3 regions of the Streptomyces sp. NPDC001787 genome follow, and region 1 is predicted to be linked to each of the others. Evidence: riboswitches for the same ligand, from Rfam matches in the RefSeq annotation. Region 1 holds a riboswitch; each other region holds the start of a gene.
What was found. A riboswitch is a leader RNA that binds a small molecule or an ion and turns the genes downstream of it on or off. The one in region 1 is predicted to bind cyclic di-AMP.
Positions count from the first base shown of each region.

Region 2: another riboswitch for cyclic di-AMP. It lies ahead of ABT170_RS16890 (transglycosylase family protein); the one in region 1 lies ahead of ABT170_RS22360 (M23 family metallopeptidase).
Region 3: another riboswitch for cyclic di-AMP. It lies ahead of ABT170_RS18620 (transglycosylase SLT domain-containing protein); the one in region 1 lies ahead of ABT170_RS22360 (M23 family metallopeptidase).

Region 1 covers NZ_JBEOZE010000016.1:82,836-92,466, forward strand. The annotation lists gene ABT170_RS22345 (bifunctional acetate--CoA ligase family protein/GNAT family N-acetyltransferase) at 1-2,898, opposite strand, end outside; gene ABT170_RS22350 (HPr family phosphocarrier protein) at 3,059-3,340, shown strand; gene ABT170_RS22355 (GntR family transcriptional regulator) at 3,520-4,227, opposite strand; gene ABT170_RS22360 (M23 family metallopeptidase) at 4,468-5,286, opposite strand; cyclic di-AMP (ydaO/yuaA leader) riboswitch at 5,300-5,467, opposite strand; gene ABT170_RS22365 (M16 family metallopeptidase) at 5,714-7,096, opposite strand; gene ABT170_RS22370 (M16 family metallopeptidase) at 7,123-8,490, opposite strand; gene ABT170_RS22375 (DNA gyrase/topoisomerase IV subunit A) at 8,750-9,631, shown strand, end outside.
Region 2 covers NZ_JBEOZE010000010.1:178,697-188,327, forward strand. The annotation lists gene ABT170_RS16875 (tetratricopeptide repeat protein) at 1-285, shown strand, start outside; gene ABT170_RS16880 (cytochrome P450 family protein) at 282-1,754, shown strand; gene ABT170_RS16885 (transglycosylase family protein) at 1,897-2,868, shown strand; cyclic di-AMP (ydaO/yuaA leader) riboswitch at 3,159-3,339, shown strand; gene ABT170_RS16890 (transglycosylase family protein) at 3,343-4,077, shown strand; gene eno (phosphopyruvate hydratase) at 4,433-5,713, shown strand; gene ABT170_RS16900 (FtsB family cell division protein) at 5,839-6,309, shown strand; gene ABT170_RS16905 (DUF501 domain-containing protein) at 6,394-6,951, shown strand; gene ABT170_RS16910 (Ppx/GppA phosphatase family protein) at 6,948-7,898, shown strand; gene ABT170_RS16915 (NAD(P)/FAD-dependent oxidoreductase) at 8,363-9,631, shown strand, end outside.
Region 3 covers NZ_JBEOZE010000012.1:73,716-83,346, reverse strand. The annotation lists gene ABT170_RS18625 (GMC oxidoreductase) at 1-908, opposite strand, end outside; gene ABT170_RS18620 (transglycosylase SLT domain-containing protein) at 1,096-1,992, opposite strand; cyclic di-AMP (ydaO/yuaA leader) riboswitch at 1,995-2,153, opposite strand; gene ABT170_RS18615 (FAD-dependent oxidoreductase) at 2,642-4,042, shown strand; gene ABT170_RS18610 (SpoIIE family protein phosphatase) at 4,089-6,596, opposite strand; gene ABT170_RS18605 (hypothetical protein) at 6,679-7,290, opposite strand; gene ABT170_RS18600 (PHP domain-containing protein) at 7,475-8,491, shown strand; gene ABT170_RS18595 (DUF6381 family protein) at 8,545-8,736, opposite strand; gene ABT170_RS18590 (hypothetical protein) at 8,824-9,201, opposite strand; gene ABT170_RS18585 (DUF779 domain-containing protein) at 9,289-9,631, shown strand, end outside.

The DNA.
Region 1 (9,631 bases):
GGCGACCACGACCGGTTCGAGCGCCACGGAGACCACTTCCGGGTGGTCGTCGACCAGGCGGGACACCCGCAGCAGCAGCTCTTCGAGCGCCGCCGTGTCCACGGGTGCCGAGCCGCGCCAGCCGAACAGCACCGGGGCGGCCCGGATGGACCGGATCAGCTCGGCCGCGTCGCGGTCGGTGGCCGGTACGAGCCGGTGGGCGGTGTCTCCGAGCAGTTCGGAGGGCGCGCCCGCCAGGCCGAAGGAGAGGACTGCCCCGGCGGCGGCGTCGATCGAGGCCCGCACGACGGTGTCCACGCCGCGCGGCGCCATGGCCTGGACGACGGGCTGGAGTTCGGCGGGCCCGCCGAGCAGGTCGGTCATCTCGCCGTACGCCCGCCGCAGCGCGCTCTCGCCCGCGAGGTCCAGGCGGACGCCTCCGAGATCGGCACGATGGCGCAGATGGGGAGCGGTCGTCTTCAGCGCCACGGGGTAGCCGAGCCGGGCCGCGGCGGCGACGGCGGAGTCCGCGTCGCGGGCCGGAAGCGTCGGCCGGACGGTGATGCCGTAGCGGCCGAGCAGTTCGCGGGCCTCGTCATGGGTGAGCGGCCGGCCGCGCGGGTCGGGGTCGGGGCCGAGCAGTGTGCCGATCAGTGCGGCGGCGCCGGGTTCGTCGATGGTGTCGTCGAGGAACTCGGGCACCTTTCCGGGTACGGCGGCCTGGCGCCGCCACTGCGCGTACTTCACGGCTTCGGCGAGCGCGCGTACGGCTCGTTCCGCGGCGGGGTAGGCGGGGATGCGGCCGGTCCGGGGGCGGCCGGGAGCCGAGCCCGAGGCGGGCACGGGGGCCGCGGCGGAGGGGGCGGGGGCCGTGGAGGGCGTGGGGGCCGCCGAACGCGGTGCCGCCGTGGCGCCGGGGGTGCGCGGTGCGGCGCCGGGGCCGGCCGTGGCGCCGGGAGCGGTCTGCGTGCCGGGGGCGGGCGGGCCGTTCACGGGGCGCGCGGTGCCGCCGCCGGAGGCCGTCGCCCCGGTGCGCGGCCGGGTCACCGTGCCGGTGGCGGCGGCCAGGGCCTCGGCCAGCCCGCCGATCTCCACATGCACCACGGCCACCGGCTTGGCGGGGCCGTCGGCCGCGGCCCGGTGCAGGGCCGCGGCCAGGACCTCGCCGTCGCCCGTCTCGGCCTCGCCGTTCTCCCCGACCCAGGGGATCGCGGTCACGATCACCGCGTCGCACGCCCCGTCGGCGAGCGCCTCGGCCAGCGCCTCCCGGAAGTCCTGCGGGCCCGCCGCCGTGGTGAGGTCCCGGGGCGGGCGCGGGCGCAGCCCCTCGGCGAGGCAGGCGTCGTACGTGAGCAGGCCGAGGGACTCGGAGTTCCCGAGGATCGCGACCCGGGGGCCGGCCGGGAGCGGCTGGTCGGCCAGGAGCAGGCCCGCGTCGACCATCTCCGTCACCGTGTCGACCCGGATGACGCCCGCCTGCCGCATCAGCGCGGAGACCGTGGCGTCGGGGATGCGGCTGACCGGCACGGCGTGGCCGGGCGGTGTGGAGCCGCTGTGCCGGGCGCCCTTCACGACGACGACGGGTTTCACGGCCGCGGTCCGCCGGGCGAGCCGGGTGAACTTGCGGGGGTTGCCGATGGATTCGAGGTAGAGCAGGGCGACATCGGTGTCCTGGTCCTCGTACCAGTACTGGAGGAAGTCGTTGCCGGAGACGTCGGCCCGGTTCCCCGCGGAGATGAAGGTGGAGAGCCCCGCGCCGCGCCGGTGGAGGCCGGAGAGCAGGGCGATCCCGATGGCTCCGGACTGCGTGAACAGGCCGATGCGGCCGGGGGCGGGCGACTCGGGGGCGAGGGAGGCGTTCAGCCGGACGGCCTCGGCGGTGTTGATGACGCCGAACGCGTTCGGGCCGATGATGCGCATGCCGTACGAGCGGGCCTGCCGGACCAGTTCGCGCTGGAGCTCACGGCCCTCGGCGCCCAGTTCGGCGTATCCGGCGGAGAGCACGACGAGCCCCTGGACGCCCCTCTCGCCGCAGTCGGCCACCGCCTCGGGCACCCGGTGGGCGGGGACGGCGATGACGGCCAGGTCGACCCGCTCGCCGATCTCGCCGACGGAACGGTGCGCGGGGACGCCGTCCAGCGTCGTCAGGCTGTCGTCGAAGGCCTTGTTGACCGCGTAGGCGCGCCCGGTGAAGCCGGAGCGGAGGAGATTGCGCAGGACGGTGCGGCCCACCCCGCCGGGGGTGCGGCCGGTGCCGATGACGGCGACGGAGCCGGGGGCCAGCAGCCGCTGCACCGAGCGCGACTCGGCCCGCTGTTCACGGCCGCGCTGGACGGCGAGGGACTCGGCGGTGGGTTCGAGGTCGAGGGTGAGGTGGACGGAGCCGTCCTCGAAGCTGCGCTGCTGGGTGTACCCGGCGTCCCGGAACACCTTGATCATTTTGTTGTTGGCGGGAAGCACCTCGGCGGCGAAGCGGCGGATGCCCCGCTCGCGGGCGACCGCGGCGATGTGTTCGAGGAGCGCCGAGGCCACCCCGCGGCCCTGGTGGGCGTCCTGGACGAGGAAGGCGACCTCGGCCTCGTCGGCGGGAGCGGAGGCGGGCCGCCCCTGCTCGTTGATCCGGTCGTAGCGGACGGTCGCGATGAACTCACCGCCGATCGTGACGGCGAGGCCCACCCGGTCGACGTAGTCGTGATGGGTGAAGCGGTGCACGTCCCTGTCGGAGAGACGCGGGTACGGGGCGAAGAAGCGGTAGTACTTCGACTCGTCGGAGACCTGCTCGTAGAAGCTGACCAGCCGCTCGGCGTCGTCGGTGGTGATGGGCCTGATGCGCGCGGTGCCACCGTCGCGGAGCACCACGTCCGCTTCCCAGTGGTCGGGGTACACGTGATGCGGACTCTGCTCCGGCTTCGGGTGCATGGCCAAAGCCTACGGCCGGCACACCGGTCGCGGAGGGGGCGGGGCCGGGGCAGTCTGGGGAGGCCGACCGGTGGCGCGGCCGGAACGGAGGTCGGGCACAGCACCGCGCACTGCATGAGAGACTGGTCTAGACAACCATTGATTCGTGAAGGGCAGAACCATGGCTGAGCGCCGCGTAAACGTCGGTTGGGCCGAGGGCCTGCACGCCCGCCCCGCTTCCATCTTCGTCCGTGCCGCCACGGCTTCCGGCATCCCGGTGACGATCGCCAAGGCCGACGGCAACCCGGTGAACGCCGCCTCCATGCTCGCCGTGCTCGGCCTGGGCGCGCAGGGCGGCGAGGAGATCGTGCTCGCTTCCGACGCGGACGACGCGGAGGCCGCCCTGGACCGTCTGGCGAAGCTGGTCGCCGAGGGTCTTGAGGAGCTGCCCGAGACGGTCTGATTCCCGCACGGATCAGACCGGGGTTTCTTCCCCGACCGAGCCGCGGTATCCCGACGGGGAACCGCGGCTCTTTCATTCCCATCGGCAAGCGATTACCGCACGGCATGACTCCCCGACCTGATTCGGGCAACGGAAACAAAGCCCTGCGGAATTACTTCGCTTTGTATACGGCGTAATTGTTAATTCCGGGCACTCGCGATGTTTACGCCGTGTTGCGGATCGCTCACCCGGTCCCGGCCCGGAGCGCCGGCTCCCCGGCGGGCGGTGCGGCGCGGCCGGTGCGCGGAGATGGCCCGCTCGGCGTGCTGGGCGGCCAGCGCCCTGGCCCGTTCGGCGTCGCCGCGCGCCACGGCGTCCACGATGGCGCCGTGTTCGGCCCAGGAGTCGGCGGGGCGGACGGGCCGCTCGACCGCGTACATCCAGGCGGTCTTGTGGCGCAGCTGGGTGAGAAGGGCGATGAGGCCGGGGCTGCCGGAGGCCTGCGCGAGGGTCTCGTGGAACCAGCCGCCCAGGGGGCGCAGATCCTCGCCCTCGCCCCTGCGGGCCCGCTCCTGGCCCAGCCTGACCAGGCCGCGCAGCACCTTGAGATGGGCCTCGGTGCGCCGCTGGGCGGCACGTGCGGCCCCCAGGGGCTCCAGGAGCATCCGGAGCTCCAGCAGGTCGGCGGCCTCCTGTTCGGTGGGCTCGGCCACACACGCGCCGGCGTGCCGGCGGGTGACGACGAAACCTTCGGACTCCAGGGTGCGCAGCGCCTCGCGGACCGGGACCCGGGAGACTCCGTAGCGCCGCGCGAGCACCTCCTCGGTGAGGCGGCTGCCGCGCTCGAAGACACCGGAGACGATGTCGTCACGGATTGCCGTGCATACCGAATGCGCGGGAATGCGCATGTCCGAACCTCCGCCATATTCCCCGCGAAGAACGCGGCCGGCCGACGCCTGTTCCGTGACTCTATGACAATCGGCCGGAATTTCCGATGGCGCAGGGAAATCCGGGGGATATCTTTCGGTCACCGGGCACCTCGGCGGAGGGTCCGGTGACCCCGCGGCTCCGGCGGCTCCCACGGCTCCGGTCCGGGAAACGCGGAAGGCCCCGGCGGAGCCGGGGCCTTCCGCGGGGTGCGGAGACGGTCAGACGTCGAGGCCGTGGGCGCGCAGGTAGGCGACCGGGTCCATGTCGGAGCCGTACTCGGGCGTGGTACGCGCCTCGAAGTGCAGGTGCGGGCCTGTGGAGTTGCCGGTGGAGCCGGAGAGGCCGATCCGCTGGCCGGAGGTGACGCTCTGGCCGACGGAGACGCCGATCGAGGAGAGGTGGCCGTACTGGGTGTACGTGCCGTCCGTCATCCGGAGCACGATGTTGTTGCCGTACGCGCCGCCCCAGCCGGCCTCGACGACCGTACCGGCGCCGACGGCGACGACGGAGGAGCCGGAGGCCGCGTGGAAGTCCACGCCGGAGTGGCTGCCGGAGGACCAGAGCGAACCGCTGGACTGGTAGCCGGTGCTGATGTACGAGCCGGCGACCGGGAGGTGGAAGGAGTTCAGCCGGGCGCGTTCGGCGGCGCGGGCGGCGCGCGCCCTGTCCTCGCGGGCTTCCTCGGCGCGGGCCTCGGCCTTGCGTTCGGCCTCCGCCTTCGCCCTGGCCTTGGCGGCGGCCTTGGCCTCGGCTTCCGCGAGGGCCCTGGCCTTCGCCTCGGCGGCGACCTCGGCCTGGTGCTCCTGGACCTTCGCCTGGGCGTCGATCTGCTGGGCGAGCGTGGCGTCGATCGCGATGACCGCGGTCAGGCCGGTGTCGCCGACGGGGCGGGCCTCGGAGTCCGCGGCGAGGGCCGGGGAGGCCATACCGCCGATGACGCCGGTGGTGGCCAGAGCCGCGACGCCGGCGACCTGGGCGCGCTTGCGCGTCAGGCGGCTCGGGGCACGGTGCTTCCCGGTGGCACGGGTGAACGCCATGGAGGGGCTGATCCTTTCCTTCCTTCTCGCCTACCGGGTTAGCTGACGGGTTCGGAGCAGGAAGGTCTCCTACGGACACCTGGGCCTCGTACGGGGCACGGGCGTCCGATTCACCCCAGGGACTTCGTGGGTCCCCGGCTCCCCAGGCTCGCGCCTGACGGGGACTCGGCGATGGCTGCCCGGCGCCGCGGGCGCGGCATACGGATGACGGACAGCGGAGCCGACGCTAAGCGGCACAACTTTCCCGCACCAAACGGACAGCGGGTTTTGTCGCTCATCCCACAGGACAGAAGGGCAATTTCCCTGACAAAGGGAATTAAGGGGGCAAAAGGGAAGACCCCGGCGCGACGAGTCGCACCGGGGTCCCCTGTGCCCCGGTATGCGACAGCGGGAGCATCGAGCGCCCGCTGACCGCGTACCCGGAGAGTCAGCCGCTGACGACCGAGACCTCACCGATGCCGAGGGCCTTCACGGGCTCCTCGATCTGCGCCGCGTCCCCCACCAGGATCGTCACCAGGCGGTCCACCGGGAACGCGTTGACCACGGCGGCGGTCGCCTCCACCGTGCCCGTCTCGGCGAGACGGGCGTAGAGGTGGGCCTGGAAGTCGTCCGGGAGGTGCTGCTCGACCTGGTCGGCCAGGGTGCCCGCGACCGACGCCGCGGTCTCGAACTTCAGCGGCGCGACCCCCACGAGGTTCTGCACGGCCGTCTCGCGCTCGGCATCCGTCAGCCCGTCGGCCGCCAGGGTCCGCAGCACCGTCCAGAGGTCCGCCAGCGCCGGTCCGGTGGACTCGGTGTCCACCGAGCCGCTGATCGCCAGCATCGCGGCGCCCGCCGGCCCGGAGGCCGAGCCCGGAGCCGTCGAGCGCAGGACCTGGCCGAAGGCGCGGACACCGTAGGTGTAGCCCTTCTCCTCACGCAGCACCCGGTCCAGCCGGGAGGTGAGGGTGCCGCCCAGGCAGTAGGTGCCGAGCACCTGGGCCGGCCAGACGCTGTCGTGCCGGTCGGCGCCGATCCGGCCGATGAGCAGCTGTGTCTGCACCGCGCCGGGACGGTCCACGATGACGACACGGCCGGTGTCGTCTGCGGTGATCGGCGGCACCGGACGGGACTGGCCGGCGTTTCCGGACCAGTCGCCGAGGGTGTCGGCGAGCAGCGCGTCCACGTCGACCCCGGTGAGATCGCCGACGATCACGGCCGTCGCGGTGGACGGGCGGACATGGGCGTCGTAGAAGCCGCGCACGGCCGCCGCGTCGATCCGCCGCACCGTCTCCTCGGTGCCCAGGCGTGGGCGTGACATGCGCGCGGTCGCCGGGAACAGCTCCTTGGAGAGCTGCTTGGCGGCGCGCCGCGCGGGGTTGGCCTGCTCGTGCGGGATCTCGTCGAGCCGGTTGCCGACGAGGCGCTCGATCTCGCTCTCGGCGAAGGCCGGGGCCCGCAGCGCTTCGGCGACCAGGCCCAGCGCCTTGGCCAGCCGGGAGGCGGGAACCTCCAGGGAGACCCGGACGCCGGGGTGGTCGGCGTGCGCGTCGAGCGTGGCACCGCAGCGCTCCAGCTCGGCGGCGAACTCCTCGGCGCTGCGCTTGTCCGTGCCCTCGGACAGTGCCCGGGACATGATCGTGGCCACGCCGTCGAGCCCCTCGGGCTCGGCGTCCAGCGGGGCGTCCAGGAAGATCTCCACGGCGACGACCTGCTGGCCGGGGCGGTGGCAGCGCAGCACGGTCAGCCCGTTGGGCAGGGAACCGCGCTCGGGGGCGGGAAACGCCCAGGGCCGGGCCACGCCGGGGGCGGGCTGCGGGTGGTACTCCATGGCTACTCCAGTCGCGGCGGCGTCGCTCACTTGTCCGCCCCCTCGGGCGCGTCGGTGCCTTCGGTGTCGTCGTCGGCCTCGTCGGCCGCCGGCTCCAGCGGCTCGTAGACCAGCACCGCCCGGTTGTCGGGGCGCAGCGCCGCCTCGGCGGCCGCCCGGACCTCCTCGGCGGTGACGTCCAGCACCCGCTGCACGGCGGTCAGGGCGAGCTGCGGGTCGCCGAACAGGACGGCGTACCGGCACAGTTCATCGGCGCGGCCGGCGACCGTACCGAGCCGGTCCAGCCACTCGCGCTCCAACTGGGCCTGGGCCCGTTCCATTTCCTCGGGCGTGGGGCCCTCGGCGGCGAACCGCGCCAGCTCCTCGTCCACCGCCGCCTCGATCTGCGGCACCTCGACGCCGCCGGACGTCTTGACGTCCAGCCAGCCCAGCGAGGGCGCTCCGGAGAGCCTCAGCAGCCCGAATCCGGCGGCCACGGCCGTACGGTCGCGGCGGACCAGACGGTTGTGCAGCCGGGACGACTCACCGCCGCCCAGCACGGTCAGCGCCAGATCCGCGGCGTCGCAGGCCCGGGTGCCGTCGTGCGGCAGCCGGTAGGCCGCCATCAGCGCACGCGCCGGGACCTCTTCCTGAACCACCTCGCGCAGCTGCTCCCCGATCACCTCGGGCAGCGTGCCGTCGCGCGGCGGCTGCTTGCCGTCGTGGGCGGGGATGGAGCCGAAGTACTTCTCGATCCAGGCCAGCGTCTGCTCGGGGTCGATGTCGCCGACCACCGAGAGCACCGCGTTGTTCGGGGCGTAGTACGTGCGGAAGAACGTACGCGCGTCATCGAGGGTCGCGGCGTCCAGATCGGCCATCGAGCCGATCGGGGTGTGGTGGTACGGGTGACCCTCCGGGTACGCGAGGGCGGTCAGCCGCTCGAACGCGGTGCCGTAGGGCACGTTGTCGTAGCGCTGGCGCCGCTCGTTCTTCACGACGTCGCGCTGGTTCTCCATGGACTCCTCGTCGAGTGCGGCGAGGAGGGAGCCCATCCGGTCGGCTTCCAGCCAGAGAGCCAGCTCCACCTGATGGGTGGGCATGGTCTCGAAGTAGTTCGTCCGCTCGAAGCTGGTCGTCCCGTTGAGCGAGCCACCGGCCCCCTGTACGAGCTCGAAGTGCCCGTTCCCCTTGACCTGGCCCGAGCCCTGGAACATCAGGTGCTCGAAAAGGTGAGCCAGGCCGGTGCGTCCCTTGACCTCGTGGCGCGAACCGACGTCGTACCAGAGACAGACCGCGGCGACCGGGGTCAGATGGTCCTCCGAGAGCACCACACGCAGACCGTTGGCCAGGCGGTGCTCGGTCGCTGTCAAGCCGCCGGAGCCGGCCTGTGCTGTGGCCGTGTGACCCATGGGCATGTACGTCCCTTCGATCGCGATACTGGATTTCCTGCCAGAGCTGCCACTGTAAGCAAGCGCACCGACACCTGGCGAAGTTCCCGTTCCGTCGATGTTGCTGTAGATGCTGCCGCAACCGGGGCCCGTGGCGGGTCCCGTGGGGCCCCTTCGGACCGCTTCGGACGGGTCGAGGTCGGCGTTGTCAGTGCGGCGGTCCACAATGGTCCGCGTCAGAACCTCAGGTTGCCCGATCAGAATCCGTGAAGGAGTCGCAGCCGCGATGGCCCGCCGTAGCACGAAGACCCCGCCGCCGGACGACTTCGAGGAGAAGATCCTCGACATCGACGTCGTCGACGAAATGCAGGGCTCCTTCCTCGAGTACGCGTACTCGGTGATCTACTCCAGGGCCCTGCCCGACGCCCGCGACGGTATGAAGCCGGTGCACCGCCGCATCGTGTCCCAGATGAACGAGATGGGACTGCGCCCCGACCGCGGCTATGTGAAGTGCGCCCGTGTGGTCGGCGAAGTCATGGGTAAGTTGCACCCGCACGGCGACGCGTCGATCTACGACGCGCTGGTGCGGATGGCACAGCCGTTCTCGATGCGGCTCCCCCTCGTCGACGGACACGGCAACTTCGGCTCGCTCGGCAATGACGACCCGCCGGCCGCGATGCGGTACACCGAGTGCCGGATGGCCGACGCCACGTCGTTGATGACCGAAGCCATCGACGAGGACACCGTCGATTTTCAGTCGAACTACGACGGCCAGGAGCGGGAGCCGGTCGTCCTCCCCGCCGCCTATCCGAACCTCCTGGTCAACGGGGTGTCCGGAATCGCGGTCGGCATGGCCACCAACATGCCCCCGCACAACCTGGGCGAGGTCATCGCCGCCGCCCGCCACCTGATCAAGCACCCGGGCGCCGACGTGGAAACGCTCATGCGCTTCGTCCCCGGCCCCGACCTGCCCACCGGTGGCCGGATCGTCGGGCTCGGCGGCATCAAGGACGCGTACACCGCAGGCCGCGGCACGTTCAAGATCCGGGCGACGGTCGCCGTGGAGGACGTGACGGCGCGCCGCAAGGGCCTGGTCGTCACCGAACTGCCCTTCACCGTCGGCCCGGAGAAGGTGATCGCCAAGATCAAGGACCTGGTCTCCGCGAAG
Region 2 (9,631 bases), on a different contig from region 1:
CAGGCCGCGGAGGCCGGGAACTCCAGTGCGGCCTGCAACGTCGGCCATCTGCTGCAGGGCCGGGGAAAGACGGAGGAGGCGCGGCACTGGTTCGAGCTGAGCCATGGGATGGACGACTACAACGCGGCCTACGCGCTCGCGGTGATGCTGGAGGACGAGGGCAACGAGGCCGAGGCCGAGGAGTGGTTCGGCAAGGCCGTCGAGGCCGGACACCACTGTGCCGAGCAGGCGCTCGCCGATCTGCGGGCGGCCCGTGAGGAGGGGCCGGATAACGTCGAGGGGTGAACGCCAGCCCCGCCGAGCCCCCCGCCGACGCCCCCGCGCCCGCGCACTCCGACGCCCCTGAGCCCCCCGCCGACGCCCCCGCGCACTCCGACGCAGCCGAGCCCCCCGCCGACGCCTCCGCGCCCGCCCCCGTCTGCCCGTACGCCCCCGACGCCTCCGACGCCTCCGGAGACGCCGCCCCCGCGCCCGCGCCGCCCGCCCCCGAACTCTTCACCTGGGAGTTCGCCACCGACCCGTACCCCGCCTACGCATGGCTCCGCGAGCACAGCCCCGTGCACCGCACGACGCTGCCCAGCGGGGTCGAGGCCTGGCTCGTGACGCGGTACGCGGACGCCAAGCAGGCTCTCGCCGACTCCCGGCTCTCCAAGAACCCGGCGCACCACGCCGAGCCGGCGCACGCCAAGGGGAAGACGGGCATCCCGGGGGAGCGCAAGGCGGAGCTGATGACGCATCTGCTGAACATCGACCCGCCGGACCACACCCGGCTGCGCCGGCTCGTCTCCAAGGCGTTCACTCCGCGCCGGGTCGCGGAGTTCGCGCCGCGCGTGCAGGAGCTGACGGACCGCCTCATCGACAACTTCATCGAGGAGGGGAAGGCCGACCTCATCCATGACTTCGCCTTCCCGCTCCCCATCTACGCCATCTGCGATCTGCTGGGCGTTCCGCGTGAGGACCAGGACGACTTCCGGGACTGGGCGGGCATGATGATCCGCCACGGCGGCGGGCCGCGCGGCGGGGTGGCCCGGTCGGTCAAGAAGATGCGCGGCTATCTCGCGGAACTGATCCACCGGAAGCGGGAGGGCCTGGGGGCCGGGGGCGAGGACGACGACCTGATCTCGGGACTGATCCGGGCGAGCGACCACGGAGAGCACCTCACCGAGAACGAGGCCGCCGCGATGGCCTTCATCCTTCTCTTCGCCGGATTCGAGACCACGGTCAACCTCATCGGGAACGGCACGTACGCCCTGCTGCGCCACCCGGAACAGCGGGCGCTCCTCGATCGCGCGCTCGACGCGGGGGACACGGAGCTGCTGGCCACGGGCGTCGAGGAACTGCTGCGGTACGACGGGCCGGTGGAGCTGGCCACCTGGCGCTTCGCGACCGGGGCGCTGACGCTCGGGGGGCAGGACATCGCCGCGGGCGAACCCGTGCTCGTCGTGCTCGCCGCGGCCGACCGGGACCCGGAACGGTTCGAGGACCCGGACACGCTCGACCTCGCACGGCGTGACAATCAGCACCTCGGTTATGGGCACGGCATCCACTACTGCCTGGGAGCACCGCTCGCCCGGCTGGAGGGGCAGGCCGCGATCGCGACGCTGCTGAGACGCCTTCCGGAGCTGCGACTTGCGGGAGAACCGACCGATTTGCGGTGGCGTGGAGGTCTCATCATGCGTGGACTGCGCACGCTGCCGGTGGAGTTCGAGCCGGGGCGGCGGCGCGACGGAAGTGACGCTGCGTCAACTCTGTGACTTTCACGTGATCTGCGCTGCATCGACTTGTGACACACGTTCGAGTCCCGCTAGGTTCACCGTTCAACGCCTCGAACGGGGCGTCACGTGATTCGCCGGTCACCTCAGTACCCACCAGTCAGTCGCACGGAAGGCAAATCCCATGGGCTCCGCGAACGGCAGACACCGCCGCCCTCGCCAGGCACCCGCCATCGTCGTCGCCGCGGGCGTGACGGGATCGGCCATCGCGATCCCGCTGCTCGGCGCGGCCGGTGCGCACGCCGCCGAGGCCTCGACCTGGGACCGGGTCGCGGAGTGCGAGAGCGGCGGCATGTGGAGCGCCGACCTCGGCAACGGCTTCTACGGCGGGCTCCAGTTCTCGCAGGACACCTGGTCCGCGTACGGCGGCACGGCGTTCGCGCCCCGGGCCGACCTCGCCAGCCGCTCGCAGCAGATCGCCGTGGCGGAGAAGGTCCTGGGCGACCGGGGCCCGAAGGCCTGGCCCAGTTGCGCGGTGATCTCCGGACTCGCGACGGACAGCTCGCTGCCGGGCGTCGACCCCGGGGCCGCCCCCTCCGCCGGCCCTTCGGACGCGGCGCCGGCGGACGGAGCGTCGGACGGCGGGACGGACGGGACGGCGGACGAAGCCGGCGGCAATGGCGCGCCGGCCGGGAACGACGCCTCCGGCGAGGCGGCCGACCCCTCGTCGAGCCCTTCCGCGCCGCCCGCGAGCGCTTCCCCGAAGGCGTCCGCACCCGGGGGCTCCGCGGCACCTGACGCCCCGAAGGGCGCGGACGGCACCGGCGGCAAGCACCGCGGTACGCCGGCCCCCGAGGAGAGCCGGGCCGCGGACCGGGACGGCGGGCGCGAGTCCGGCCGGCATGCCTCGCGCGGCGAGGGCGAGGCGCGCGAGGGCGGTACGGCACCCGTCGGCGGCGACTACACCGTCCGGCCGGGCGACAGTCTCTGGGCGATTGCTGACGCACAGAAACTCCCCGGCGGATGGACCGCGCTGTACGAGGCGAACAAGGATGCCGTCGGCGTGGACCCGGACCTGATCCTGCCCGGCCAGAGCCTTGACCTGGGCCCGGGAACGGCCCCCTCCGGCGATGTCGAAGGCGCCACCGCCAACTGATCCAATTCGGGAAAACGCCCCGAAATCCGGGGCAGTTCAGAGGCCTATGTCCACTTATGCGTAAGTGAGACATGGGTCTCTTTGCTTCAACTGGCGTGTCTGGTCCGCCGGGTCCGCCCACATCGCCCCCGACCTGCGGAAACGTTCCCCCGCTGATGGCAAGTAAGGCCTGATTGGCCGGTATGTCCATCTTTGAATGTGGGGGTTGCCTGTGTTTACGGTCGGAACCGCTCGCACCGCGGGCCCCGTCGACCGTCACGCCGAATCCTGCCGTCGGTCGAAGGGAACAGACGCGTAAAGCGCCGTAGGCAGGAGCGGGGGACCCAGGTAAGCGCCGGGCCCGGTCGACTCGTCCCGTACGAGAGCGATCAGGACCGGCTTGGGGTGGAGTCGCGTGCTAGGACACGCGGCCGGGCAACTCACTTGGCCCGAACCCGACAGCTCACCTCGTAGGCGTCGGTGAGGAGAAGTTCCATGCTGCGTAACAGCAAGGGCAAGCACCGCCGCCCGTCCAAGGCCGTCCGTGTCGCCACGCTCGCCGGTGTCGCCGGTGCCGCCGTCGCCGTCCCGCTGATGGGCGCGACCGGCGCCTCCGCCGCCTCCGTCTCCACCTGGGACGCCGTCGCCCAGTGCGAGTCCGGTGGCAACTGGTCCATCAACACCGGCAACGGCTACTACGGCGGTCTGCAGTTCTCGCAGTCCAGCTGGGCGGCCGCCGGCGGTACGCAGTACGCCGCCCGTGCCGACCTGGCCACCAAGGCCCAGCAGATCGCCACCGCCGAGAAGCTCCTCGACATGCAGGGCCCCGGTGCCTGGGCCTGCGCCGGTGCCGGCGGGCTGACCAACGACGGTGTGGACCCGGGTGTCGACACCGGCTCCGGCCAGGCCGAGCAGGAGCAGGCGCAGCCGAAGCAGCAGGCCCAGCCGAAGCAGCAGGAGCGCCAGGCCGAGCAGCCCGCCTCCCGCGGCGAGCAGCGCACCGCCCCGGCCGCGCCCAAGGCCGAGTCCGCCAAGACCGTGACGACCCCGACCGGTCAGAAGGTCCAGAAGGGCGACGGCGAGTACAAGGTGAAGTCCGGCGACACCCTCAGCAAGATCGCTGAGAAGGAAGGCGTCAAGGGCGGCTGGCAGAAGGTCTTCAAGCTCAACGGCGACATCATCCAGGACGCCGACCTGATCTTCCCGGGCCAGCAGCTCCACCTGAAGTAGTCCCGCCCGGCCCGGAGCGCCCCCGCTCCGGCCGGAGCGGCTCACGGCTTCTCCTCCCTCCCGAGGGGGACGTCCGGCGGCATCTCCCTCGGCTCCGCCCCCGGCCCGGCGCGCTCACCCCCGTGCGCGCCGGGCCGGGGTGTTTTGACTGTGCGGCCGGCTCCGTGCGTTCAACTTCTGTAGTTACCGGTCAGTAAATTTCTTGACCTTTCTCCCGTTATGCGGGCCCTTGGGTCCTTTTTCGTCCCAGGAGACGGGCGGTCGGCCGCCCGACGGGGCCGAGCCGGTTAGGCTCGTGTCGCAAGGCCACAGTGACCCTGCACAACCAGCGTCATATCCCAGAAGGAGATGCCTCGTGCCGTCCATCGACGTCGTCGTAGCCAGGGAAATCCTCGACTCCCGGGGCAACCCCACGGTCGAGGTCGAGGTTGGCCTCGACGACGGCAGCACGGGACGTGCTGCTGTTCCGTCCGGCGCCTCCACCGGTGCGTTCGAGGCCATTGAGCTTCGCGACGGTGACCCCAACCGCTACCAGGGCAAGGGCGTCGAGAAGGCCGTCCTCGCCGTCATCGAGCAGATCGGCCCGGAGCTCGTCGGTTACGACGCCACCGAGCAGCGCCTCATCGACCAGGCGATGTTCGACCTGGACGCGACCGAGAACAAGGCCTCGCTCGGCGCCAACGCCATCCTCGGTGTCTCGCTGGCCGTCGCCCACGCCGCGTCCGAGGCGTCCGACCTGCCGCTCTTCCGCTACCTCGGCGGCCCGAACGCGCACCTGCTGCCCGTTCCGATGATGAACATCCTGAACGGCGGCTCGCACGCCGACTCCAACGTGGACATCCAGGAGTTCATGATCGCCCCGATCGGCGCGGAGTCCTTCTCCGAGGCCCTGCGCTGGGGCGCGGAGGTCTACCACACCCTGAAGAAGGTCCTGAAGACCAAGGGCCTGTCCACCGGACTCGGCGACGAGGGCGGCTTCGCCCCGAACCTGGAGTCCAACCGCGCCGCCCTGGACCTCATCGTCGAGGCCATCAAGGAGGCCGGTTACGTCCCCGGCCGCGACATCGCGCTCGCGCTCGACGTCGCCGCGTCCGAGTTCTACAAGGACGGCAGCTACGAGTTCGAGGGCAAGTCCCGCTCGGCCGCCGAGATGACCGAGTACTACGAGGAGCTCGTCTCCGCGTACCCGCTGGTCTCCATCGAGGACCCGCTGTACGAGGACGACTGGGCCGGCTGGAAGGTCATCACCGACAAGCTCGGCGCCAAGGTGCAGATCGTCGGCGACGACCTCTTCGTCACCAACCCGGAGCGTCTGGCCCGCGGCATCGAGGAGGGCTCCGCCAACGCCCTGCTCGTCAAGGTCAACCAGATCGGTTCGCTGACCGAGACCCTGGACGCCGTCGAGCTGGCCCAGCGCAACGGCTTCAAGTGCATGATGTCGCACCGTTCCGGTGAGACCGAGGACGTCACCATCGCCGACCTCGCCGTCGCCGTGAACTGCGGCCAGATCAAGACCGGCGCCCCGGCCCGCTCGGACCGTGTCGCCAAGTACAACCAGCTGCTGCGCATCGAGGAGATCCTCGACGACGCCGCGGTGTACGCGGGCCGCTCGGCGTTCCCGCGCTTCAAGGGCTGACATCCCGGCACCCGGGGGCCGGTCACCGGCCCTTCGGTGGTTCGGTGCACCAGCCTCCGTCCGTCCCCGCACTCGGTCCCGTACCGTGTGCGGGGACGGACGTGCGTAATGGGGAGGCGGGAGACATGGCCGGGAAGGACCGCGACCGGTTCTCCACCGCGACCAGGCTGCGACTGCTCGGCGAGCAGACCGCGGCCCGCGTCTACCGTTCCCAGAACCGCCGGCAGGCCCGCCGCTCCCGGCTCACCGGCCGGGCCGCCTTCCTGGCCCTGGTCGTCTGTTCCCTGGTCGTCGCGCTCGCGTACCCCATGCGGCAGTACGTCTCCCAGCGCGACGACATCGCCGACCAGGAGCGGCTCTCCCAGGAGGCCGGCCGGCGCACCGAGGAGCTGCGCGACGAGAAGGCGCGGCTCCAGGACGACGCGTACATCATGCGGCTGGCCCGGGAACACCTCCATTACGTACTCCCCGGGGAGACCGGCTACACCGTGGCCGACCCCGACGCGGCCGAGGACCGCCGCGGAGAGCCGGGAGCGGCGGACCGCCCCTGGCACTCGAACCTCTGGGACGGCGTGGACAGCGCCGACCGCGACTGACCCGCACCCCTGAGCAGCACCGTCGAGCAGAGCCTTCAAGCAGCGTCTTGTCGAGCAGAACCTTCGAGCAGAACCAAGGCAGGCATGGAAACGCCCCCTCCGCAGACCGAGTCCACCAAGCCCACCGACGCGGACATCGCCGCGTTCGAGCAGCAGCTCGGCCGCCCGCCGCGCGGTCTGCGGGCCATCGCGCACCGGTGCCCGTGCGGCAATCCGGACGTGGTCGAGACGCAGCCCCGTCTGGAGGACGGCACGCCGTTCCCGACGACGTACTACCTCACCTGTCCGCGTGCGGCGTCGGCGATCGGGACGCTGGAGGCCAACGGGGTCATGAAGGAGATGACCGAGCGTCTCGGGTCGGACCCCGAGCTGGCGGCGGCCTACCGCCGGGCGCACGAGGACTACATCGCCCGCCGTGACGCCATCGAGGTCCTGGAGGGCTTCCCCAGCGCGGGCGGCATGCCGGACCGGGTGAAGTGCCTGCACGTCCTGGTCGGCCACTCGCTGGCCGCGGGCCCCGGGGTGAACCCGCTGGGCGACGAGGCGATCGCGATGCTGCCCGAGTGGTGGGCGAAGGGCGCGTGCGTCACACCGTGCGAGGCGTCCGGGGCGGACGGCGCCGACGGGGGGACGGGCCGGTGACCCGGGTCGCCGCCGTCGACTGCGGTACGAACTCCATCCGTCTGCTCGTCGCCGACGCGGACCCCGCCACCGGCGAGATCGTCGAGCTCGACCGGCGGATGCAGATCGTCCGCCTCGGCCAGGGCGTCGACCGGACCGGCAGGCTCGCCCCGGACGCGCTGGAACGCACCTTCGCGGCCTGCCGCGAGTACGCGGCGGTGATCAAGGAGCTCGGCGCCGAACGCGTCCGCTTCGTCGCCACCTCCGCCTCGCGCGACGCCGAGAACAGCGACGAGTTCGTCACCGGTGTCCTGGACATCCTGGGCGTCGAGCCGGAGGTGATCAGCGGGGACCAGGAGGCGGAGCTCTCCTTCACCGGCGCCACGAAGGAACTGGTCGGCGGCGACCACTTCGCCAAGCCCTATCTCGTGGTGGACATCGGCGGCGGCTCCACGGAGTTCGTCCTCGGGGACGACGAGGTCCGCGCGGCCCGTTCCGTGGACATCGGCTGCGTCCGGATGACGGAGCGCCACCTCGTGCACGAGGGCGCCGTCGTCGACCCGCCCACGCTCGGCCGGATCGCCGCGATCCGCGCGGACATCGGCGCGGCCCTGGACCTCGCGGAGGAGACCGTGCCGCTCGGCGGGGCCGCCACGCTCGTCGGCCTGGCCGGCACGGTCACCACGGTGGCGGCGATCGCCCTGGGGCTCACGGAGTACGACTCCGCCGCGATCCACCACTCCCGGATCCCGTTCGAGCGGGTCGAGGAGATCACCGGACGCCTGCTCGCCTCGACGCACGAGGAGCGCGCCGCGATTCCCGCGATGCACCCGGGCCGGGTCGATGTGATCACCGCCGGAGCGCTCGTCCTGCTCGCCGTGATGAAGCGGACCGGCGCCCGGGAGGTCGTCGTCAGCGAGCACGACATCCTGGACGGCATCGCGTGGTCGGCCGCGTCCGGCCGCTGAGCCCGGCGCCCGCCCCGTACACCTGCTCACGCCCTCCCGCGCGGTCTGCTCATACGCATTCCCGTCTGCACCTTTGAGCCGCGAAGGGGTCCCCGGAAGCCCTTCCGGGGACCCCTTCGGGGGTGCGCCGCGACCAAGTTCGTGAACTTCTTCACAAGGAATTCGGCCCTGTTGGACGCAGTTCGGCGCCCAAGGGGCCGTGCAGGTGGTCCGCGGTGCCCCGCGGTGGGTGTGCGGGCATGTTCCGGGGGTGTTGCGCGCGGATGAATCAGGGCCCTGGTTACCCCTGTGCGGACGGTCAAGGGCCAGCTCACAAGCGGTGAACAACGTTCGCCGCCGACGTGTGGTTCCCCTGTGAAGCCATGACCTCGGTCACGCGGGCGGCGAAGTGTAGCAGAGGTGACTCCGAACCTTGTGAAGGGGCTCACGAGCCCCCCCTGTGAGGGGGGTGGATACTCGATGGCATGAGCACCACGGAGCGTCCCAGGATCCTCGTTGTAGGCGGTGGGTACGTAGGCCTGTACGCAGCTCGACGCATTCTCAAGAAGATGCGCTACGGAGAGGCGACCGTCACGGTCGTCGACCCGCGCTCGTACATGACGTACCAGCCCTTCCTCCCCGAAGCTGCTGCCGGCAGCATCTCGCCTCGGCATGTCGTCGTCCCGCTGCGACGCGTGCTGCCCAAGGCCGAGGTTCTCACCGGTCGCGTCACGACCATTGACCAGGACCGCAAGGTCGCCACGGTCGCGCCGCTCGTCGGCGAGGCCTACGAGCTGCCATTCGACTACCTGGTCATCGCGATGGGCGCGGTCTCCCGTACCTTCCCGATCCCCGGCCTCGCCGAGCAGGGCATCGGAATGAAGGGCATCGAGGAGTCCATCGGCCTGCGCAACCACGTCCTGGAGCAGCTGGACAAGGCCGACTCCACGACCGATGAGGACGTCCGCCGCAAGGCGCTGACGTTCGTCTTCGTGGGCGGCGGTTTCGCCGGTGCGGAGACCATCGGCGAGGTCGAGGACATGGCCCGCGACGCGGCGAAGTACTACACGAACGTGAAGCGCGAGGACATGCGCTTCATCCTCGTCGACGCCGCGGACAAGATCCTTCCCGAGGTCGGCCCGAAGCTGGGCGCCTACGGCAAGGAGCACCTGGAGAGCCGCGGTGTGGAGATCTACCTCTCCACCTCCATGGACTCCTGCGTGGACGGCCGTGTCGTGCTGAAGAACGGCCTTGAGGTCGACTCCAGCACCATCGTGTGGACGGCCGGTGTGAAGCCGAACCCGGCGCTGGCCCGCTTCGGTCTGCCGCTCGGCCCGCGCGGCCACGTGGACACCTCCGAGAAGCTCCAGGTGCAGGGCACCGACTACATCTGGGCCGCCGGCGACAACGCACAGGTTCCGGACCTGGTCGGCCGCAAGGCCGGCAACCCGAACGCCTGGTGCCCGCCCAACGCCCAGCACGCGCTGCGTCAGGCCAAGGTCCTCGGCGACAACGTCATCTCCGGCATGCGGGGCTTCCCGCAGAAGGAGTACAGCCACGCCAACAAGGGTGCGGTCGCCGGTCTCGGCCTGCACAAGGGCGTCGCGATGATCGTCATGGGCAAGGTGAAGATCAAGCTCAAGGGCCGTCTCGCCTGGTACATGCACCGCGGCTACCACGGCATGGCGATGCCGACCTGGAACCGGAAGATCCGGATCTTCGCCGACTGGACCCTGGCGATGTTCCTCAAGCGC
Region 3 (9,631 bases), on a different contig from region 1:
CCGGAGGCGGCGGGGGCGACCGAGGTGACCTTGTGCAGCGGTGAGACGGAGACCCTGCCGGTGGCTCGGATCCGCTCCAGGTAGGTCTTCTGCAGCGACTTCTTGCCGTAGTTGTTGCCGTAGAGGATCTCGCCGGCCAGCGCGGACTTCGGGACGGTGCCCGCCGCCTCCTGCTTCATGTAGTCCCAGTCGTACACGGCGGGCACGAAGAGGAACGGGAAGCCGGAACGCTCGGCGTGCTTGCGGCCGACCCTGGCGTACTGGTAGCAGTCGGCGGATTCGAACCACGCCGGGTCGATGGTGCCGACCCCGAGCCCGGCGTTGGCGCGCGGGTAGTAGGTGCCGTACATCTCGTCGGCGTCGACCGTGGGGAGGATGGCGCCGAAGTTCTCGCGCCGGGGGGTGACGGCCATCCCCCCGTTGACCAGCGAGCCGCCGCCGACGCCGCGGCCCTGGTAGACCGTGATGCCGCCGAACTCCTCGGCGTCCAGGATCCCGGTGTAGCGCGGGATGTTCCGGTCGATCGGGAAGCCCAGGAAGTTGCTGAGCGGCTGTTTGGTCTTGGTCCGCAGCCAGTAGGAACGGCGGTCCGGGCTGGTCGTGTTGGCGAAGATCCTGCCGTCCGGCCCGGGGGTGTCCCAGGCCATGCCCATCTCGACCATATGGACATCCACGCCCGCCTCGGCGAGTCGCAGCGCGGCGACGCAGCCGCCGTATCCGGTGCCGATCACCAGGGCCGGGACATGGGCCCCGGGATCGATCCCGGCGGTCGCCACCCCGGTCTCCGCCCTGGCCGAGGCCGGGTGACCCGCCAGGGTCACGGCCCCAAGAAGAGAACCTGTTCCTGCAAGGAATCTTCGACGCGAGACGCCCTTGGATCCCGCATTCTGCATGGTAGTGTCACTCATGTGACATCCCTCACTCTCGACAGAGTGAAACAGGTTCTACTGTCGAACGCGTGGTAAGTCACTACACACTCACGGGTAACTTGCAGTCCGGCCCAAGGCCGTACCGGCACAGGCCGGCGGGCGGCACGGAGTCCTGCGACCCCGCACCGCCCGCCGGCCTGCCACTCACTCCCGCGGCTGCCGGGTGTCAGTACGCCCCGAACACATTGTCGATCGAGCCGTACTTGTCGGCGGCGTAGTTGCACGCGGCCGTGATGTTGGCGACCGGGTCGAGGCTGTCCATCGACGTACCGGGCACGTGGTAGGCCTGGAAGGTCGGGTCGATGACCTGGAGGAGACCCTTGGACGGGGTTCCGGCGGCGGCGTTCGAGTCCCAGTTGTTGACGACCAGCGGGTTGCCCGAGGACTCGCGCATGACGTTGCGGTGGATGCCCTCGTAGCTGCCGGGGATCCCGTGCTCGGCCATGACGGCCAGCGACTCCTTGATCCAGCCGTCGAGGTCGTTCGTGTACGCCGTGGGCTGCTCGGCCGCCACGGCGGTGGTGCCGGCACCGGCGGCGGCCTCGGTGACCGTACCGGTGGCCACGTCGGCGGCGGAGCCGTTGGCGGCCGGCTGCGCGCTCGTGCGCTGCGAGCGGTCGGCGCGGTCGCCCCCCTCGCTCCGGTCGGACGAGGAGACGGTGGACCCGGGCTGTGCCGGAGCCTTGGATCCGATCGACAGCTTGAGGCCGGGGTGAATCAGGTCGGGATTGTCACCGACGGCCTTTCGGTTGTCGTCGTACAGCTTCTGCCAGCCACCACCGAGAGAATAGCTGCGGGCGATCTTGGAAAGCGAATCGCCCTCGACCACGGAATGGGTCGTGGCACCCGACTGCTGCGCGGCAATTTCCTTGACGGATACGGCAGTCGGCGCCGCCGCCTTTTCGGCGGCGATGGAGTGCTGCGCGGGTGCCGCGGGTGCCGCGGAGGCGAAGCTCGCACCGGCCAGCGGGAGCACGAGAGCGGCTCCGCCGGTGCCCACGGCGATGAAACCGCGGGTCAGACGGGCGGACGTGGAACGACGGTGCTTGCCCGTTTCGGGCATGGTGAATTCCTCTCCGCCGCCTGCGAGGTGAGCTGTCGGGTTCAGGCTGGAGCTGCCTGGCCGCATGTGAATGCGACTTCACCCCAGCCGGTCCGGATACCGGACCGGCGTCTTACCTGGGTCCCCCGCTCCTGCCGTACGTGAGTAGGTTCGATTGCCGGACGGCGGCAGGATTAGGCGTTCCATCCGGATTGACGGTGACCGTAGGCGAGAAATCTTGATCGGAACAAGCCCTGAATTCCGAATCGCATTTACCTCGCAAGATCAATTGACGGAAACCCCTGTCGGCAATCCCACGACACGAAGTCAGATTCCCCGGCACAGAAGGGAACCGGGCGGCGCGTGACAGCGTCCGGGGCCCGGAACGTGACGCTCACCACTGAGTCCGATAAGGGCGATTTGCGCGAGGCGCGAAACCGGCAAACGGCCTGAATGATCTTTTATGAAGAGAGGGATCAATTCCGGTCAATCGCTCAAATCGCCCATTTCGAGCCCTCGGGGCGGGCCGGCCGGAAGCTCCGCGGGACCCCGGCCCGACGTCCGGACGCGACAGGGCTTAACGTGTGCGTTGGAGACTGGTAAGCCAACCCTTACCTCCGCTGCTCGCCGCACCCTGCCCGCGTTCGTCCGCCCTAAGGAACAACACGCCATGACACGCCCCGTCCGCGTCGCCATCGTCGGAGCCGGTCCCGCCGGGATCTACGCAGCGGACGCGCTGCTGAAATCCGAAGCCGCACAGGACCCGGGTGTGTCGATCGACCTGTTCGAGCGCATGCCCGCCCCCTTCGGTCTGATCCGCTACGGCGTGGCCCCGGACCACCCCCGGATCAAGGGCATCGTCAAGGCGCTGCACCAGGTGCTGGACAAGCCGCAGCTGCGGCTCTTCGGCAATGTCGACTACCCCCACGACATCGGCCTGGACGATCTGCGGTCCTTCTACGACGCCGTGATCTTCTCCACCGGCGCCGACGCCGACCGCGCGCTCGACATCCCCGGCGCGGATCTGGACGGCTCCCACGGAGCGGCCGACTTCGTCTCCTGGTACGACGGGCACCCCGAGGTACCGCGCACCTGGCCGCTGACGGCGGAGAAGGTCGCCGTGCTGGGGGTCGGCAACGTGGCCCTGGACGTGGCGCGCGTACTCGCCAAGACGGCCGACGAGCTGCTGCCGACGGAGATCCCGGCCAATGTGTACGAGGGCCTGAAGGCCAACAAGGCGCTGGAGGTGCACGTCTTCGGGCGGCGCGGCCCCGCCCAGGCCAAGTTCAGCCCCATGGAGCTGCGGGAGCTCGACCACTCGCCCAACATCGAGGTCATCGTCAACCCCGAGGACATCGACTACGACGCGGGGTCCATCGAGACCCGGCGGGGCAACAAGCAGGCCAACATGGTCGCCTCCACGCTGGAGAACTGGGCGATACGCGACGTCGGTGACCGGCCGCACAAGCTGTTCCTGCACTTCTTCGAGTCGCCGGTCGAGATCCTGGGCGAGGACGGCCGCGTGGCCGGTCTGCGTACCGAGCGCACCGAGCTGGACGGCACCGGCAACGTCCGGGGTACCGGCTCCTTCACCGACTGGGACGTGCAGAGCGTCTACCGCGCCGTCGGCTACTACTCGCAGGAGCTGCCCAAGCTCCCCTTCGACGTGGCCTCCGGCACCGTCCCGCACGCCGCCGGACGCGTCGTCTCCGGTGACGAGCCGATGACTTCGGTGTACGTCACGGGCTGGATCAAGCGGGGGCCGGTCGGCCTGATCGGTCACACCAAGGGCGATGCCAACGAGACGGTCGCCTGCCTGCTGGAGGACCGCGCCGAGGGCCGGCTCCCCGCCCCGGCCCAGCCGGAGCCGGACGCCGTCGTCGCCTTCCTCGACGAGCGCGGTGTCCGCTACACCACCCGTGAGGGCTGGCACCGCCTGGACGCGCACGAGCAGGCGCTCGGCGCGGAGCAGGGCCGCGAGCGGATCAAGGTCGTGGACCGCTCCGCGATGCTGGACGCCTCCGGCGCGCCGGAGGTCTCCCCCGCCACGGACGCCCCCGCCGGTTCCTGATCCTCCGGCCCGTCGGCAGGTTCCGCGCCCGCCGGACGGCGAGGGCTCAGTCCGCCGCCGTCCAGCGGGAGGCGAGCAGCAGCGCGATGTCGTCGGGCCGGTCCTCGGCCTGTCCGGCCTCCTCGATCACCCGGTCCGCGATGTCGCCGAGCGGCGCCGGGCCGAACTCGGCGATGGTGCTGCGCAGTCGCTCGATGCCCTCGTCGATGTCGGTCCCCGCGCGCTCGATGAGCCCGTCGGTGAACAGGGCCAGCGTCGCTCCCGGGCCGAGCCGGAATTCGGTGACCGGGTAGACCGCCGCGCCGTCGATGCCGAGGACCACTCCGCCGGAGAGGTCGAGCACCTCCGTCGTGCCGTCGGCGTGGCGCAGCACGGGCTGCGGGTGCCCGGCCCGGACGGCCTGGGTGCGGCCGGTGACCGGGTCGAGGACGACGTAGCAGCAGCTGGCGAACTGGCCGGGATCGAGGTCGATGAGCAGTTTGTTCGTCCCGCTCATCACCTCCTGCGGGTCGTGCCCGCTGAGGGCGAAGGCCCGTACGGCGCTGCGTAGCTGGCCCATGGTCGCGGCCGCCGCCACACCGTGCCCCTGTACGTCCCCGATGACCAGCGCGAGCCCGCGGCCGGTCTCGATGACGTCGTACCAGTCGCCGCCGACCTCCATGCCCTGGGTACCGGAGAGATAGCGGGCGGCGGTGTCGACGCCCTCGATCTCGGGCAGCCGGTGCGGCAGCAGGGCGTCCTGGAGGCCGCGGGCCAGCGCCGATTCGCTGTCGTAGCGCTGCGCCCGCTGGAGGGCCTGGGCGATGAGCCCCGCCAGTGCGGTGAGGACGGTGCGTTCCTCGGGGCTGAAGCCGCGGGGCTGGTCGAAGCCGAGGATGCAGGAGCCGACCGGCCGGCCGGAGGCGATCAGCGGCAGGAAGGCCCGTGCTCCCACGTCGGCGTCCATGGGGATGCCGGGGTAGGCGCCCGCCAGCCGCTGCATGGACTCGAAGAAGAGGGGACGGCCCGTGGTGAGGGTCTCCACGCCGGGAATGCGGACATCGAGCCCGACTCCGTCGAACCGGTCGAGGAACCCCTTCGGGAAGCCGGTCTCCCAGGCCAGGTAGAGGTGGCGTTCGCTCAGCAGGTAGATGGCCAGCTGTCTGCCGCCGAAGGCGGGCAGCAGCTCCTCGGTGACGACGGCGGACACCTGACGGGCGGTGACCGCCTCCGTCAGGGCGATGGCGAGGGCGACCGGCCGGTACAGGGCGGCGGACCGGTCGGCCGGGGAGCTGAGTCCGGCTCCGGGTGTGAGCACGGACTCCGGCGCGTAGGCAGGCCGGTCGGCGTCGTCGAGCACGACCGTCACCCCTTCGTGGCCCGGGTACATGGAGACGGAGAGCCATCCGCCGGAAGCGGGGCGGGCCAGGAAGTGGACGGGTTCGTCGGAGAGCAGGGCCGCCCGGTGGTGGTCCTCGTAGGCGGGGTGCCCGAACCACGGCATGGTCTCCCACAGGACGCGTCCGACCAGTTCCCCCCGGCCGCGGGCGAGGAGCTTCTCGGCGAGCGGGTTCACATAGGTGATCCGGCCGAGCCGGTCGAGCGAGAAGACGCCGCGGGGCAGCCGGTCCGCGGCTTCGGCGACGAGCGGGCCGGCTCCCAGGTCCACCACGAAGCCGGTGAGGTGGTCCGTCGTGCCGGCTCCCCGGGGGTGCGCCCGGTGTCCCGAGAGTTCCAGCAGGTGAGAGCGGCCGTCGGGGCCGCGCAGCCGCATTCTTCGCACGACGGGGCCCGCCGACCCGGCCGCCTCGTGGGCGAGCGCCCACAGCCCGTACACGTCCTCCGGGACCAGTCGTGCGGCCAGGGCGTCGACGGTGCCCGGGAAGTCGGCGGACGTGGTGCCGAGGATCGCGCACATCTCCTCGTCGGCGGCGACGGTCCCCTCGCCGAGATTCCAGTCGAAGCGGCCGATCCGCAGCGGAGGCGCGGGGGCCGCGGGCATCTGGACGGGCAGCGGCTCGCTGTCCCACAGGCACGGCGATCCGCCCGACTCCCGTCGCGCGACGGCGGCGCCGAGCCGCCGGGCCAGTTGCTGGAGCCGCTCGCTCACCGCCGGTTCGACCGGCTCCCCGGGCCTGGCGGGGCGCAGGACGAACAGAACGCCCGCCCGTCCGCGGCCGGCCAGGACCGGGACGTAGAGCGAGCCGAAGGGGAACGGCAGCCCGGCCATCAGCTGCGGGAAGCGGCGCATGGCCTCCTCCGCGTCGGCGAGGAGCACCGGTCTGCCGGAGCGGTAGGCCTCGGAGACCGGGAAGGGCCGGTTCACATGCATGCGCCACCAGGGGCGGAACAGCGGGCCGGGCAGCCCCGCGAGGGCCGCCAGCCGCAGCAGTCCGGGCGTCCGGGAGCGCAGATAGACCCCGCCGGCGTATCCACCGGCGGACTCGATCGCGCTCACGGCAGCCTGGGCGAGCACCAGGGACAGTTCGTCCGGTACTCGGCCTGCGTCCGCTCCCCCGGCCACAGCCCCGCTCGGATCGCGCGGAGTGTGCCGGGCCGCACCGTACCGGGTCACACAGCCAGCATGCTCACTGCTGCCGTGCGGCGCACCTTCGCGGGCCGTTCTCCGGTGGCTGCCGGCGGACGGCGGGCGCGGCTCAGTGGAGCTTGGCGACGGCGGTGCCGGTCGTCGTCCTGAAGCCTTCCAGCGGTGCGCCGTCGAGATCGCCCAGCTGCCCCCATTCGAGTACGGTCACCGTCCGGCCGTCGCGGCCGACGGAGTGGAGGCCGATGTCGGTCGAGCCGACGTCCGGGCGGGACGTGTCGACGCTGTAGATGTGCGCGCCCTCCTCGACATCCACCCGCCCGTGGTAGAAAGCCTCGCCCTCCAGCCCGGGGTCCTGCTCCTTGAGCCGGTCCAGGCAGCTTTCGAGCGCGCCGCGGATCTCGGCGGCCAAGGCCGTCGCCTGTGCCGTGGTGGCGGCGACCGTGGTCGTCTGGCGCGCACCGGTGTCCAGCTCGGTCCAAAAGTCGCGGTGGCTCGTGGTCGCCGCGGGAGCGATCCCGGCGGTGCATACGGAGCCGGAGCCGGGCAGTCCCTGACGCACCGGACCGGCGGTCCACGGGGTGAGGGAGGCGGGCAGCTCCGAGGCCGAGAGGAACCTCGGCGGGGCGGGAGCGGCCGGGGCGGCGGCCGAGGCCGTGCCGGGCGCCACGATGGTCATGCACACGGCTGTGGCGGTCATGACGGCCGAGCGGATCTTGTTCATGGATTTGCTCCCCGTTTCGGTGGCCGGGCTGAACAGTCACCAGCCTCCGCGCCCGACGGGGCCGTGACAAGCACGACGCGTACACATCTGCGGGGGCGCGGCGGCGGGAAGCCCCGATCCGGGCCATGCTGGTTGCGGGCGTACCACGGAGCGCCGCTGTCACGTGCGCCCCCGGGAGGTGCCGATGGATCCGGTCACCGCCTTGCGGCGGATCGCGTTTCTGCTGGAGCGGTCGCAGGCCGCCACGTACCGGGTGCGGGCGTTCCGCCGGGCCGCCGGGGCGGTGGCCCGGATGCCGGAGAGCGAGCTCGCGGAGCGGGTGGCACACCGCTCGCTCGAAAGGGTGAGCGGCATCGGCCCCCGCACGGCCCAGGTGGTCCGTGAGGCGTGGGAGGGCGGGGTGCCGGAGTATCTGGACCGGCTGGAGACGGAGGCCTCTGTTCCGCTCAGCGGCGGGGGTACGGCGATGCTCGCCCGGCTGCGTGGCGACTGCCATGTCCACTCCGACTGGTCGGACGGCGGCAGTCCGGTCGAGGAGATGGGGCGGACGGCGATCGGGCTGGGGCACGAGTGGACCGTGCTCACCGACCACTCCCCCCGGCTGACGGTGGCCCGCGGGCTGTCGCCCCGGCGACTGCGCGCGCAGCTGGAGGCGGTGGCGGAGCTGAACGAGCGGTGGGCGCCGTTCCGGCTGCTCACCGGCATCGAGTGCGACATCCTTCCGGACGGATCGCTCGATCAGGAACCGGATGTGCTGGAGCGGCTGGATGTGGTCGTCGTGTCGGTGCACTCCAAGCTGCGCATGGAGGCGCGGGCGATGACCCGGCGGCTGGAGGCTGCGGTGCGCAGTCCGTACGCCGATGTGCTGGGCCATGTGACCGGGCGGCTCCTCTCCGGCCGGGGCCGGCCGGAGTCGGAGTTCGACGCGGACCGGGTGTTCGCCGCGTGTGCCGAGGCGGGAACCGCCGTGGAGATCAATTGCCGTCCCGAACGGCTGGATCCGCCGCGCCGGCTGCTCCGCCGGGCCGTCGGAGCGGGTGTGCTGTTCGCGGTCGACACGGACGCGCACGCCCCGGGGCAGCTCGACTGGCAGATCCTGGGCTGTGCGCGCGCCGAGGAGTGCGGGGTGCCCGTGGAGCGTGTCATCACGTCGTGGACCGCCGACCGGCTGCTGGAGTGGACCTCGCCGGGCGGCCGGTGAGGTCCTCGCTCCCCCACGGCCGCGCCCGGGTGGGGCCGTGCTGTGCCCGGCGGCTACTTCGTCGGGTGGACGTCCGCGCCGGCGGTTCCGCTCTGCCGCTCGCTGCGGTCACGGATCGTCCGGGCCTTCCTCTCCAGGCGCTCCCGTTCCTGCGGATCCGTCGCGCGCTCCGCGGCCTCGGTCAGCTGCCGGGCCTTCTCACGCATCTGCCGGGCCAGGTTCGCCGGTTCGTCGACACCGCTCATCGTCGCTCCTCGGACGGTAGGGACCACCCTCGTCGTGGTCCGACGTCCTCAGCGAACCAAAGCCCCGGCGCCCCCGCATCCCGGCGCCTACAGCACGGACCCCGGGTCGTCGTCGGGGCCTTCGGCCTCGACCCGGAGCGCGAGGTCCCGCAGCACATCGGTGGACGTCACGTCCGTCTGTCCGGAGTCGTGCACCTGCGCCAGCATCGTGAAGGCGAGGGTGAACGCCCCCACGAGCTGCTCCACCGCACCACCGACCTCGCGCCCGACGACGCTGACCACCTCCTCGACGGAGAAGTCCTCGGGGATGGAGATGTGCGGCATCGTCTCGTTCAGCAGGGCGGTCACGGCACCGGCACCGGTTTCCAGGTCGTCCCGGTCCAGGTCCGCCTCCAGCAGCCGCTGCATCTCCCCGGCCTCGGTGAGGATGCCGATCACTCGCTTCACAACTTCCCTCTGCTCCATGTCGCGAGCATAGGGCGTGCAACCTTTCCGCAACGTCAGGCGGAGTTGACTGGGTCCGTCCGTGACCGGTCGGGGAAGGACTGACGCATGAACGGTGTTCCGGTCGCTCCGGCCGTGGAGCTCACCCCTGCCGCCGCCGGTCTGCTGCGGCGGCTCCGGGCGGCCCACGGCCCGTTGATGTTCCACCAGTCCGGCGGCTGCTGCGACGGCAGCGCGCCCATGTGCTACCAGGCCGGTGAGTTCCGCACCGGGAACGCCGATGTGCTGCTCGCGGAGCTCGCCGTCGAGGGTGTCGCCGAGCCGGTGCCCTTCTGGATGTCCAGGAGCCAGCACGAGGTGTGGGCCCACACCCGGCTGATCGTCGATGTGGTGGAGGGGCGCGGCGGCGGGTTCTCGCTGGAGGCGCCGGAGGGGGTGCGCTTCCTCATCC